DNA from 2 places in the Dielma fastidiosa genome. Region 2 is predicted to be linked to the other one. Evidence: a T-box and tRNA genes for the amino acid it is inferred to sense, from the RefSeq annotation. Region 2 holds a T-box; the other holds one or more tRNA genes.

Region 1 (7,525 bases), on a different contig from region 2:
CAATCCTAAATGTAGGGGCAACAGATTCACAGGAAATTCTTTTAGATAATTCAAAGCATGCCAAAAGGCCAATCGCTTTCGCTTTTTTAATACCGCGGATCTGAATCAGCTCTTCGTAAGTCAATTGCGTAAGCATTGCCAGATTTTGCTGCATCGATAATACTTGATCAGCAAGTTCTAAAACTGACTGCCCCTTGACACCGCTGCGCAGAATGATGGCCAGTAAATCCCGATTGCTGCACTGTTCAATACCATAGCGAAGCACCTTCTCCCGGGGCCGCTCCCGCTCATTAATTTCCTTTACCTTGATTTTGCATCAACTCCATAACTTTTTCAAAATCCTGATTTTTTACTGCTTCTTTGAAGGCACTGTCCTTTGATTCAATCTCTTTGTATATGTATGCGTAACCGGCACCGGCCAAAATTGTCTGATCCGCTTTAGTCTTTACGCCATCTTCTGACAATGAACAAACAACAATGGTTAGTGAATCCTGCTGATAGCTGTATGGTTTAAGATTCATCGCCGTCAGTGATTCCATGACTTTATTGGCGTTGTCCTGATTCTGATAAATACCGATTTGATTCATCGACAGCCGGGTAATGGTACTTTGGGGAGTGATCATCATAAAGCCTATCACATAGATTGCGGAAAACAGACAGCTTAGCAACAGGGCGAAAAAAATAACTGAGCGTTTTTTATTCATAGCTTCACCTCAATAAAGCATATGAAATTACAAAATCAGGTAGACCTAATCACCCCATTGAATGTTGATGCCTGGGATGGATATTTTACCACGTGATGATGTGATAATTTTAATTATTGCAGCAACACCGGCAGCTACCGCGACATAACCAAGCAAAGCCGTAGCAGTGACGAGACCTCCCTTCAACTGCTTCATTTCTTTTTCATTTAAAGGGATCATCGATTCACCTCCTCTACTTCTATATACGCAAAACAAATTGAAGTGATTAAAAAAAGATGCAGCTTACTGCACCTTGACCTTAAAACGCTGAAGTAGTTCATGTTCCGATAATATAATAAAAGGATGATCGCTGAGTTCCATGGATCGCTGATAAGGCTTCTCCATACCACCCAATACAAGGATATCTGTATCCGTGCTCATTTTCTCATCAAGTACAGCATTAACCGCCGAAAGCTGAAGCACTAAATTTTTACTGTCAATCAAGCTTAGGGGACCGGCAATTACAATATGACAATTGGCAAGTGTTTCAAAATTCTTACAGCTCTGCAGCAAACGCTTCTTTTCTTTCAATTCATTCAGCTTGCGAAGCTCATCATAAACACCTTTCGTTGACATACAATCAGCCAGCGCGCGATGGGCACCGTTTGAAGTGACACGGAAATATTGAACCAGATCCTGAAGTCGGTGATGAGGCAGCTGCGGCAGCAGATGCCGGCTTAATTTCAATGTATCAACACTTGTATTATTCAATTCAATAATACCGAATTCACTGCATTTTTTTCTGAGAAAGGATAAATCAAAATTAATATTATGACCTAAGATTTTATCATCCTCTACAAAATCCAAAAACTGCGGCAGTATCATTTCGATTGATTCACACATTTCTACCATTTCATCATCAATACCTGTTAGGTTGGTAATAAATCTTGAAATAGGCCGCAGCGGATTGATCAATTCACTGAAAGTATTAACTATCTCATGATTTTTTACCTTAATTGCCGCGATTTCTATAATCGCATCATTGGCCGCATTTAAGCCTGTTGTTTCAATATCGACAACCGTATAATCAGATGGGAATTCTAAAATTGACTTACGCATGCCTACCACCTCCTTTTTCTGCTGTTTATCATTATACTATAAGTACACATAAATCTCATCAAATATATAAAAAATCGGGATATATTCTCTGTTCCCAGATGATATCCCGATATTTATTTAAATGGTGACCTGTCAGGGAATCGAACCCTGGACCCACTGATTAAGAGTCAGTTGCTCTGCCAGCTGAGCTAACAAGTCATCTTGCTTGATTATGATACGATAAATAATAATATTTGTCAACAACATTTTATAAAAAAAGATTTAATTTTCTTCTTTATCTGTATCAACATTTTTGAAGTCCGGATCATTCTTATTCAGATAAATGGAAACTACTGGTCAGATAAGCCGATCTTCATTTTACATTGAGCAGAAATAGACAAGCAGTATTCCTATAAATCAGTTAAAATGTAAGTATAGGAGGACTAATTATGGATTTAGAAAATATAATACGAAATAGGCGCAGCATCCGCCGCTATTTATCTGATGATATTGATGCTGAAACTATCGGCCGGCTGATTGAGTGCGGCAGGCTTTGTCAGTCAGCGAAAAATCGGCAGCCATGGAAAATCATGGTGCTTAAGGGAGAAACTAAAAATCAAATCGCGGATATCATGCTAACCTGCTATAAGCCATCATTTAATGATCGTTCGAACAGCGCCGCTGCTTCAGCTGCAGTTATTAAAAATGCCCCGCTTTTATTTTTGATTTTTCAGGAAGTTGATGAAGCATGGCAGACCAGCGATTTAGTATCAATCGGTGCTATGATTGAGCATATTTGTCTTGAGGCTGTCCATCTTGGTTTAGGTTCGCTTTGGATCAGAGATACGGTATATACAGAAGCTAAAATAGCTCAGGCTGTCGGTTATCCGGATTTAAGACTGATATCCGCTATTGCGATCGGCAAACCAGCAGAAACACCAGCACCAAGACCACGCAAGACAACAGCGCAGATTCTTCTTAAAGAAAAAACTACATTCTTAACCACTCAGCGATGTCAGCTCGCTCATGCCATGCCTGCTGATTTTGAAAATTTGATGCCGTTTTACACGGATTCACTGCTTAGAACTTTTTTGGGCGGCAGTCTCAGTGATAATCAGGCGCAGCAAAACATACGAGCTATAATTGCTGACACTCAAGGAATTCATCTTACGGTAAAACTAAATGACGGCACTTTAATAGGTTTAATTGAAATTACACCTCACCACAATATGATAGATAAAGAGATTTCTTATATTTTTTTAAAAGAATATTGGAGTCAGGGCTATGCTTTTGAATGTCTGCAGGCTGTACTCGAATATTGCCGTACTCAATTAAAACTGACACATATTCTTATTGAAACACAAAGCAAGAACATCGCTTCACGCAAATTGGCAGAAAAGCTAAACGGTGAATTAAAGCAGAAATTAATAAGATTTAACGAAGAACAATGTATTTATGTCATTAACCTGTAAGCTACAGCTTTCCATTCATTGTGATTTTCACTAGCAAATTTTCGAAGTTTATTGACAAAAATCAAAAATCAGATAAAATAGAGAGCGGAGAGTTGGCCGAGCGGTTTAAGGCACCATCTTGGAAAGGTGGCGTAGTGCAAGCTACCGCGAGTTCGAATCTCGTGCTCTCCGCCAGATAAAAGATAAGCGCCTGATTATGGGCGCTTTTAATATATCATTAAATAATATGGTGTAAATTTGGTGTATGACAAATGCTTAAATGTATATGCTCTGTAACAATATATGAAGTAAGCGCCCGTTGTTCAGGCGCTTTTCTTATCCATATAAAATTACCAATTAAACATTTTCTCCATAATGAACAGCGGCATAGAGTTCCATCATTCTTGCCAATTCAGCAATTACTTGTTTAGAATTTATGATATCTTTAGTAAACACGCCCAATAAAATGGGTTCCTCTGTATACAAGATTCCCATATCATGTTCGACATTACCATACAAACCATATTTATGAGCAATTTCAATATCATCAATCAGCTGTTTAAAATAGGCATCGGGTTCTGCCTCTTTCATATCCCGAATGATTTTTGCATAATCATCTGCGTTTTGATAAAGCGAACGTATAACATTCAGCATTAATTCTGCAGTAATCAAATTCTCTGAATAAAAAGCAGCAGGATATCGTTTAGGATAAAAAGCGGCATAGTCCATGCGGAATAAATCTTTAGTAAACCGATTGTAATTTCTAAGCAGAATATTGGTCGCTGTATTATCTGAATTCATGATACTTTGCTGAAGCAGATAGTCAACGCTGAGTGCTGAATTAACCGCGTTGTCAAGGGCAGTTCGACCGCCGCCGGCTTCTATATCCTCTTCAATAAACTGCAGCACTGTCGTATAGCTGAGCTTGTCCGCATGAATCATATCGGTGTAAAGCATAGCCAGCGGTACTTTTATCGTACTTGCGCCAGTGAACAATTCACTGCCGTTATATAGATAGGCCGCACCGCTTACCGTATTCTGATAGAAAAAGCCAATACTATCGCTATCCAGATCATGATGATCCAGATATTGCTCCACAAGCTCATCCGGGGTATTATTCTGCAGATCATACATCATAAATTCATCATCCCTTATCAACGCATAGGTCTTGCACAGCGTACTGCTGTTTTGATATTCATCTTCTGCTTCAACACAAACCTCGATATGATTTTCGTCGGCTGATTCAGCCTTGGTTTCCACCGTAAAGTTACTGATATCAGTCACAATAGCGAGCTTATTCAAGTCATACTGTCCTTCAACCAGATAGGGCTTTTCGACAAAAGTAATCACTGGCGCTGTCTGATCCATCGCAAAGATCTGAATCAGATTATTTTCACTGCTGCAGCCGCTCAGTAAAGCGGCCAGCAGCAGCAGTAAAGCTTTTTTCATTTTATCACCTTCAATTGTTAAGTGTTCAAAGCCTTTAACCAAACCTCAAACAGCTCACGCTCTTTGATTGTGCGGTTCGCATTGCTGGTTGACGGCAGATAGATGATTTCACAGTCAACCTGAGCTTTAAAATGGCGGTCAAAAAGCTCGGCGGCTTTTTTTCCATTACAGATGATTCTGCAAATGGCCGGTGCTTTTTCCAAAAGGCCTAAAATATCACTGCAGATCGGATTTTTAATCTTGCTGTCAAGACTTCCCTCACGTTCACAGCCTTGGATGACATCCCACAAAGCAAAATCATAATCAAGGATCATTTGCTTTTTGGCATCATAATCAGGAAACTGGCGGCCGCTGTATACACTCATTATTTTCCAGAAACGATTCAGATGAAAGCCATAGTATTCCTGCTTCTCTAATGATACCACCGATGGCATAGAACCTAGTATTAATGTTTTAGAATGATCGCTGTAAATCGGTTCAAAGCCTTTAAGCATAGACTTCTTCACCAATTAAATCATGGACGCGGGCTTCTGTGATTTTAACCTGCACAAAGCTGCCAAATTCAATCACGCGATCTGATTTGAAAATGATCCAGCCGTCGATTTCATCCGGTGCACTGTTTTTTCCTCGGCCGCGGTAATTACCCACTAAGCCATCCTGTGCTTCAACAAGTACCTCCATCACTTCACCGATATGCTGCTGATTATTAGCTAAAGAGATTGCCTCTTGGGTTTCCATCAGTGCTGCAAGTCGGGCTTCTTTGATTTCCTCATCCACTGTTTCATCCATATCATAAGCAACGGTATCCTCTTCCGGTGAATAGGTAAAAGCCCCCATCCGATCCCAGCGTACCGCTTTAGTAAATGCCATTAAATCGTTAAATTCAGCTTCACCCTCATGAGGAAAACCGACAATATTAGTTGTCCTTAATGTTGGGCTTGGGAAAAGCTCACGAATCCGTTCTATCAGTTTTAAAGCATCTTCTACACTGCCCCGGCGATTCATCAGCTTTAGCATTTTGTCATTGCCATGCTGCATCGGGATATCAAAATAAGGCAGAACCTTAGGCAGCTTCGTCATGCCAACCAGCAATTCATCGGTAATTTCATCCGGATACATATATAAAATGCGAATCCAATGAAAACCTTCAATTTCATGAAGCTGCTGAAGCAATGTCAAAAGACTTAACTTGCCATAACGATCCAATCCATATTTAGTTGTATCCTGTGCAATCAGCACCAATTCTTTTACTCCGTTTGCTGCCAGCTGTTTCGCTTCTGCCACAATATCTTCCATCTTAAAGCTGACATTGCCGCCGCGAATCAGCGGAATAGCACAATAGGTACAATTATTGCTGCAGCCTTCAGCAATCTTCAGATAAGCTGTCCAAGGCTTGCTGGATACCAAACGCTCACTTTTCCCATAGGAAACCAGCTGCTCAATTTCCAAGACTTCCGATAAAATCTCATTCAATTTCGGATATTCTGAAATTGATACAACCCGATCAATTTCAGGAATCTCATCGATTAAATCTTGCTTATAGCGCTGAGCCAAACAGCCAAGCACAATCAGTTTCTTACAATGACCATTTTTATACTCTGCCATTTCCAAAATTGTATTGATGCCTTCCTCTTTTGCCGGATTAATAAATCCGCATGTATTAATTAATATGGCTTCTGCTTCCTTAGGATCGGCAACAAATTCGTGACCGCCCTGTCTCAGCATCCCCATGATTCGCTCACTATCGACTAAATTCTTACTGCATCCAAGTGATATAAATCCGATTTTCATGCTTTAACACCTCACACTTTCCTTAACTTCTGTACTAATATATCATGAAACATTTTTAATTGAAAGAGAAAGGATATGTTTTTCCATGAAAGTCAGATATTACCGGTTTATAGCGATTTTTTAAGCATTTTAATCAGCACAAACAAGAACGCGGATAAGCAAAGTACCAAGAGAGGTTCATTGACAGACTTGTCAGATGCCGCGGTGCCAGTTTCCGGATAGGTTTTCATTATTTCACCGGGCTGATTAATGAATATCATCTCGGGATCATCATAAAGCTCCACTGTTTTTAACACATCATCAATAATGAAGCCAGCCGGTGCTTTCGTTTCTTTAAGATAATAAGTTCCTGCTTTAATTCCTGAAAATTCCGCATAGCCCAAATCATCGGTAACCGCCTTCGCATAGCTTTCAAACTGTGCATCATATAGGGTAAATTCCGCGCCTTTCAGCGGCATATCATGATCATCAGTCTTGAATAGCTTTAATGTATGACGCTCTAAGCGGTTGACTACTGCCTCTCCTTCGTTGATTACGATGACATCATTTCCCTTTTCACCAACTTGGAAATTAAAACTGCGTGTATCGACCAAATAGCCTTCGGCGGTCTTGATTTCTTTAACGGTATAACTTCCCGGCGCTAAGTTTCCCTGCCAAATACCGGCTCCGCTGGCATCGGTAGTAAAGGTATCTAGCCGTTTTCCGCCAGCCTCTACAATTTCAAATTCGGCGGATAATTCACGCTGTGGATGATTCAAATCAAGCTCAAATGCTTTGTATAAAATCAATTTTACCGCATGCTTCTTAGAGGCTGGGGAAGGTGTATCAGGCAGCGATTCAGCCTTGTTTATCAGCGGCTGCGCAAACAAATTCAGCATTCCCTCATCATCAATTTTAACTTCAAATTCATAAGTGTGATATGCCTTAATATAGCCTGCCGGTGCTGATAATTCTTTCAGATAATATTTGCCCGGCGGCAGCTGCGACTCAATGATTCCCTTACCGTTGCTGATCTTTATCCTTTCAATCAGCGTGTGCTCAGGAATCTCTGTC
Region 2 (7,525 bases):
CGACATTAGCAATTATGGACAATCCGGATATTACAACGATGGAGCTAATGGAAAATTATATCTACGGACCTGATTTTCCTACCGGTGGTATTATTTTAGGCCGTTCAGGTATTAAACAGGCTTTTGAAACAGGCCGCGGCAGCATCGTAACTCGATCACGTGTCAATGTTGAAGAAATGGATAATGGCAAGAAACGATTAATCGTTACTGAAATTCCATATCAGGTTAATAAGGCTAATCTTGTTGAAAAGATTGCATCATTAGTCAGAGAGAAAATTATCGAGGGAATTACCGATTTACGCGATGAATCAAATCGTGAAGGTATCCGTATCGTTATTGAATTAAGAAAAGATGTTCAGGCTGATGTGCTGCTGAACCAGTTATATCGAATGACTTCACTGCAGACATCATTTGGCGTTAATTTATTGGCATTAGTTGATGGTGCGCCAAAGCTTTTGGGTGTTAAAGAAGCACTTCAGTGTTACGTGGAACATCAGATCGATGTTACTGAGCGCAGAACTCGTTTTGAATTAAGAAAAGCCGAAGACCGCGCACATATTTTAGAAGGTTTAAAAATTGCTTTGGATCATATTGATGCGATTATAGCGTTGATCCGCGGATCAAGAGATAATGCGGAAGCATTGAATGGTTTGATGAGTCAATTTAATCTCAGTGAAATTCAGGCTAAAGCAATTCTGGAAATGCAGTTAAGAAGATTAACTGGTTTGGAAAGAGATAAGATTGAAAGTGAATATGACTCATTAATGAAAGTAATCACAGATTTAAAGGATATTCTTGCAAATCATTCCCGTGTACTTGAAATCATCAGAAATGAATTGACAGAAGTTCGGGATAAATACGGTGATGACCGCCGTACTGAAATCAGTGATGCTGATTTTGATATGCAGGATGAGGATTTAATACCTGTTGAAGATATTGTTATTACGATGACAACCAATGGTTATATCAAGCGTCTGCCTATCGATACATATCGTACACAGAATCGTGGCGGTAAGGGTGTGAAGGGCATGGCAGTTAATGAAGATGATGTAGTAGACTTCCTGCTGACAATGTCAACTCATGACAATTTACTGCTATTCTCTAATTTTGGTAAGGTTTATCGCATTAAGGGCTATCAGGTTCCTTTATCAAGCCGTACTTCTAAGGGAATGCCTATCGTTAACCTGCTTGAACTTGAAAAAGAAGAAAAGATTAAAGCAATGATTGCAGTTAAGAAAGACAGTGGTTCTGCTAATTATGTTTTTGCTACGAAGAACGGATTAGTTAAGAAAACAGCAACTTCAGAATTCACAAATATCATGAAGAAAGGTAAGATCGCTATTGTTCTGAATGAAAATGATGAATTAATCGGTGTGAAGGAAACTACGGGTGATGATGAAATTCTGATTGCTGCATCAAATGGTAAGGTTGCACGTTTCCATGAATCAGACATTCGACCAATGGGCCGTAAATCAATCGGTGTTAAGGGTATGAATGTTGATGGTGGTTATGTTGTAGGTTTGGCAACATCTAAAGAAGGATCACATATTCTTTCTGTCACTGAAAAGGGATACGGCAAGAAAACACCAATTGCCGATTATCGTATGTCTAAGCGAGGTGCTAAGGGGGTTCTGACAATTAATGTTTCAGAAGCAACCGGCAATTTGATTTGCATTCATACTGTAAATGGTGATGAAGACGCGATGATTGTCACAAATGAAGGTATTATCATTCGCTTAAGCTTAGAGAATGTCGCATCTTATGGCAGAAATACTAAGGGCGTTAGATTAATCAATTTATCCGACAGTGATGCAGTGGTTTCTAAAGTAACTATCGTTGAGAAAGAAGAAGCTGAAGAAATTACAGAAACAGAGGAAAATGCTGAGAATATCGTTGAAAATACAGCTGAAATAATTGACAATGATAACGAAGCATGATTAAATTATTAAGAATTAGAAAGCGATGATTGAGAGAAGTAAATGTCTTAAGCTTTCAGAGAGATAACGGTTGGTGTGAGTTATCAGTGGCAGGCATTGAAATCAGCTCATGAGTGAATCGGTGAAATTAGTATCCGATTACGGCAGCACCGTTATAGCTTAGAGATGACAAAAGGGAAGTTTACTTTTGTCAAGAAGGGTGGCAACACGAGGTATCGTCCCTTTAAACGATACCTCTTTTTTATTATCAAGGAGGACATTAAAATGATTGATATTAAATTGATAAGAGAAAATCCTGATTTAGTAAGAGAAAATATCCGTAAGAAATTTCAGGATTCAAAACTTCCTTTAGTAGATGAAGTTATCGCATTGGATATTGAGAACCGTAATACTAAAAAGGAAGCTGAAACTTTAAGAGCCGAAAAGAATAAGGTGTCAAAGTCTATTGGTGCTTTAATGGCTCAAGGTAAAAAAGAAGAAGCTGAAGCAATGAAGAAGAAGGTCAGCGAACAAGCAGACCGTCTGAAAGCATTGGAAGAAAAAGAAGTTGAACTTGGTGAAAAAGTTAAGAAGATCATGATGACGATACCTAATATCATTGATCCTAGTGTTCCTATTGGTAAGGATGACAGTGAAAATGTGGAAGTTCAAAGATATGGTGAACCAGTTGTTCCTGATTTTGAGATTCCTTATCACACAGAAATTATGGAAGCTTTTGATGGTATTGATTTGGACAGTGCTAGAAAAGTAGCCGGTAATGGTTTCTACTATTTAATGGGCGATATTGCGCGTCTTCACTCAGCAGTTATCTCTTATGCCCGTGATTTTATGATAAACCGTGGTTTCACATATTGCGTGCCGCCGTTTATGATTAGAAGTAATGTTGTGACTGGCGTAATGAGCTTTGCGGAAATGGATGCGATGATGTATAAAATTGAAGGCGAGGATTTGTATCTGATCGGTACAAGTGAGCATTCAATGATTGGTAAATTCATTGATACAATTCTTGAAGAAAAAGAGCTGCCAAAGACTTTAACGAGCTATTCACCTTGCTTCCGTAAGGAAAAAGGGGCGCATGGTCTTGAAGAACGCGGCGTATACAGAATTCATCAATTTGAAAAGCAGGAAATGATTGTTGTATGTAAGCCTGAAGAAAGTGCTATGTGGTATGATAAATTATGGCAGAATACCGTTGATCTGTTCAGATCATTAGATATCCCAGTGCGCACATTGGAATGCTGTTCTGGTGATTTAGCTGATTTAAAAGTTAAATCTGTGGATGTAGAAGCATGGTCACCACGCCAGAAGAAGTATTTCGAGGTAGGCAGCTGTTCCAATTTAGGTGACGCACAGGCTCGTCGTCTGCAAATTCGTGTTAGTGGTGATAACGGCAAATATTTTGCTCATACATTAAATAATACGGTAGTTGCACCTCCGCGTATGCTGATTGCATTCCTTGAGAATAACTTAAACGCTGATGGATCAGTGAACATTCCTGAAGCTTTACAACCTTATATGGGTGGTATGAAGAAGATAGAAAAGAAAAAATAATGTTTCACGTGAAACATATGGGAGTGATTTGATTCACTCCTTTTCTTTTGCATAGTTAATTCAATTGGACGTTATATGTCGATGATATTATTATATTGATTGCCATTCGTATAATACTGAATTATTAAGAAAAGCTCTTATGAAGTGTCTGCGTATACTATTTTATGGAATTTGACTAAAATAATCATGAAGCACTTGAAAGAATCACAATTGTTTAGTATAATAATATAGCTATCACAATGGAATCTACTGAACCTGGTCAGGTCGGGAACGAAGCAGCCATAAGGGAGCTCTTTCATGTGTGGTAGCTTTTATTATATCCGAATCGAGGGATGATATGGACGAAAAGTATATGAAGGCTGCTATCAAGGAAGCAATGAAGGCAGAAAGTATCGATGAAGTACCTATCGGTGCTGTTATCGTACTGGAAGACAAAATCATTGCCCGCGCACATAATCTAAGAGAAACTAAACAGGATTCATTAGCCCATGCGGAAATATTAGCTATACAGAAGGCCTGCAAGAAGCTTGGCACATGGCGGCTTGAAAATTGTACTTTATATGTAACCTTAGAACCATGTCCTATGTGTTCGGGTGCTATTCTGCAATCAAGAATCAAGCGTGTTGTTTATGGTGCTGCTGATCCAAAGGGCGGATGTATTGAAAGCTGCATGCAGATGTATGAAATCAAAGGTTTTAATCATTATCCAGAAGTAACGAAGGGTATATTAAAAGAAGAATGTTCTGAATTATTAAAAAAATTCTTTAAACGCAAAAGAGAAGAGAAAAAACAGAGAAACAATTAAATGTTTCTTTTTTATTTGGTATGTTATTTCTCAGTGCGATGGAAATCATTTTCTAGCGATATTCTGCTATTAATAAACGCTTATTTTTGATATAATAAAAAGGCAGGAAAGCAGGTGTTTTATGGCATATAAAGCATTATATCGTACATATCGGCCCACTAACTTTGATGAAGTTGCTGGTCAGCAGCATATCGTTAAAACGCTGCAAAATGCTGTTAGACAGAATAAAATAGCACATGCTTATTTGTTTTGCGGCCCAAGAGGTACAGGTAAAACAACAATAGCTAAGATATTCGCTAAAGCAATCAATTGTGAAGCTGATGATAACAAGCCTTGTTTAAAATGCAGCAACTGTCTTGCTGTTCAAGACGGCAGTCATCCCGATGTTATTGAAATTGACGCTGCCAGTAATAATGGTGTTGATGAAGTACGTGAATTAATAGAGAAAGTTAAATATGCGCCTTTAAAGGGTAAATATAAAGTTTATATCATAGATGAGGTACATATGATGTCAGCAGGTGCTTTTAATGCGCTGCTGAAAACAATTGAGGAACCGCCTGAGCATGTAATCTTTATATTTGCTACTACTGAGCCGCAGAAGGTGCTGCCAACAATTATTTCTCGATGCCAAAGATATGATTTTACTAAAGTATCGATAAATGATATGAAGCAGCGATTGATTACAGTGCTGAATTATGAAAATATAAAATACGATGATGAAGCCATTCGTCTTATCTGCCAATTAGCTGACGGCGGGGTGAGAGATGCGTTTAGTATCTTAGATCAGGTTATTGCCTATGCTCAAGATGAGGTACAGGTACATCATGTCAATGAAATTTATGGAATCATGACCGTTAAAGAAAAAATAGAACTTCTGCAAATGGTTGGTGATAAGGATGCATTGAATTTGATGAATAAGGTATCAGCTCTTATTGAAAAGGGGATTGATATTAAACGCTGTACAATGGATTTGATTGATATTCTGAAAGAAACTGTAATTCATGACTATACTCAGGACAGCGGTATGCTGAAAATACTGGCAGATGATGAAATTCATAGTGCTAAGATAAATAAGTCTACAAAAGAACGATTGAAAATGATAGAATATCTTATGGACGCGTATGATAAATACCGTTTCGCTGCCAATGTAGGATCTTACTTTGAAGTATGCTTACTGAATATGATTGAACCAGAAGTACAAACTACTCTTCAGACGCCAATAAAATCAGAGGAGAGAAAAAATGTTTCACGTGAAACATTAAAACCTGTTCAAACAATTCCAGAGCCTGAAGCGTTCTATATGCCTGAACCAGAATTTATGGACATGCCGCAGGAAATTGTGGTTGAAAGAAAAGCAAAACCAACGGTCGTTCGAGAAGCTAAAAGTGCAAAGCCATTAAAAGATGAAATGATTCTTCGTTTACTGGTTGGCGCAAATAAAGCTTTTAAACAGGCAGATTCAGATAAAATGAAAGCTCTTGATGATTATTATCATGATCCAGCTTGGGCTAAAGAAGCAAATCTGCTTCGCGGCAGTAAAATTGTGGCCAGTGGGGAGCAGTATGTAATACTCTCTGTGGACAATCAGGCAATTGCTAATCAGATTAATGAATTAGATAGTGATAATAAATTCTTAAGTTTCATGAACTTGGTTTTATCAAAATCTAAAAAGGTATTTGCCATTACAGCTACTCATCAGAGTGACGTGATTAAAGAATTTGTCAGACGTCAGAAAAACGGTACTTTACCAGAACCAATGAGTTTTGAGATAGAAGAAGAAAAAAAAACTGAAAAGAGTGATCGAGAGATCGTAACAGATTTATTTGGTGAAGAAAATTTAATTATTAAGGAGGACTAATCAAATGAATATTCAAAGTTTATTAAAACAGGCACAAAAAATGCAGGCTGAAATCGGAAAAGCTGAAAAAGCACTTAAAGAAAGAAAATACTGCGCATTAGTTAATAATGGTGTTGTACAAGTAGAATGCAATGGAGCATATGAAGTAACAAAGGTTGAAATCGATGAAACATTGCTGACTGCTGAGAATAAAGAACTTCTTGAAGATATGATTCTTATGGGTGTTAATGAAGCAGTTAAGAAAGCTGTATCTGAAAGAGAAGAAGTAATGAACCAATTAACAGGCGGAGTTAAATTACCGGGAGCATTCTAATGTATCCAGCAATATTTGAAGCCTTAGTTAATAACTTCAGAAAACTGCCAGGTGTTGGATTGAAAACAGCAGAAAGATATGCGTTTGAATGTTTAAAATGGAATCAAGAAGATACTGATGATTTTATTAAAAATATAACTAATGCTAAAAATCAGCTGAGGCCCTGTGTGGTATGCGGTAATTTGGCTGAACATGATAAATGTGATATTTGCTCAGATGGACAGCGCGATCAAACAATTATTTGTGTTGTAGAGACCATTAAGGATGTAGTCGCAATGGAAAAAACGCAGGAATATCATGGTGTCTATCATGTACTAAATGGTGTGATTTCTACATCAAAGGGCATAATGCCGGATGATCTGAATATAAATTCACTCATTGAGCGTATCAATGAGGATACAAAAGAAATTATTATTGCCACCAATCCTACCGTAGAGGGTGAAACAACAGCACTTTATCTATCGAAATTATTAGAAAAGAAAGCTGTAACTGTAACTCGAATTGCGCATGGATTGCCAATGGGCGGACATCTTGATTATGCAGATGAACTCACATTAATAAAGGCTATTGAAGGAAGAAAACAAATTGGACAGTAAAACTGTCCTTTCTTTTTGACTATAATTCTTATATAATTATTGTAGGTGAGGCGAGTGAAAAATAAAAAAGGTTTTACATTAATTGAACTAATTGTTGTAATAGCAATTTTAGGTATATTAGCATTATTCTTAGTGCCATCGTTTTTAGGTTATACTAAAGATGCACAAAAAGCAACTTGTGAAGCCAATAGACATATTATAGAACGCTCCTATACTTTCTATAAAGCAAAGAGTGCTAAGGAGATAAAATTGAGTGAATATATTGAAAGTGATGACGGAAAAGAATATCAGGGCAGTAAATGTCCAGCAGGCGGTGTTTATACATATGATGATGCTAACGGCAAAGTAATATGCAGCATTCATGGAGAAGATGAAGATAAAAACGAGGAAACGGGTGAAGAATCTGGCGATGGTGATAAGTCCGAAGATTCAGACCCAGAAGAATCAACAACTCCTAAAATTCCT

Evidence for each region. The T-box of region 2 lies ahead of serS (serine--tRNA ligase). A T-box ahead of a tRNA ligase gene usually reads a tRNA of that ligase, here a tRNA-Ser.
Region 1: it encodes a tRNA-Ser, which carries the amino acid that the T-box ahead of serS (serine--tRNA ligase) is inferred to sense. The anticodon was not compared.

What each region holds. Positions count from the first base shown of each region.
Region 1 is NZ_QRQL01000009.1:12,165-19,689, forward strand. It holds gene radC (RadC family protein) at 1-310, opposite strand, end outside; gene DWZ33_RS14620 (hypothetical protein) at 291-704, opposite strand; gene DWZ33_RS18030 (hypothetical protein) at 750-923, opposite strand; gene DWZ33_RS14625 (3'-5' exonuclease) at 987-1,802, opposite strand; tRNA gene DWZ33_RS14630 (tRNA-Lys) at 1,925-2,000, opposite strand; gene DWZ33_RS14635 (GNAT family N-acetyltransferase) at 2,231-3,253, shown strand; tRNA gene DWZ33_RS14640 (tRNA-Ser) at 3,340-3,427, shown strand; gene DWZ33_RS14645 (serine hydrolase) at 3,590-4,681, opposite strand; gene DWZ33_RS14650 (DNA-deoxyinosine glycosylase) at 4,699-5,175, opposite strand; gene rimO (30S ribosomal protein S12 methylthiotransferase RimO) at 5,168-6,472, opposite strand; gene DWZ33_RS14660 (SpaA isopeptide-forming pilin-related protein) at 6,580-7,525, opposite strand, start outside.
Region 2 is NZ_QRQL01000007.1:68,831-76,355, reverse strand. It holds gene gyrA (DNA gyrase subunit A) at 1-1,937, shown strand, start outside; T-box leader at 1,954-2,163, shown strand; gene serS (serine--tRNA ligase) at 2,202-3,488, shown strand; RNA gene ffs (signal recognition particle sRNA small type) at 3,715-3,804, shown strand; gene tadA (tRNA adenosine(34) deaminase TadA) at 3,826-4,293, shown strand; gene dnaX (DNA polymerase III subunit gamma/tau) at 4,415-6,151, shown strand; gene DWZ33_RS13360 (YbaB/EbfC family nucleoid-associated protein) at 6,156-6,464, shown strand; gene recR (recombination mediator RecR) at 6,464-7,060, shown strand; gene DWZ33_RS18440 (competence type IV pilus major pilin ComGC) at 7,115-7,525, shown strand, end outside.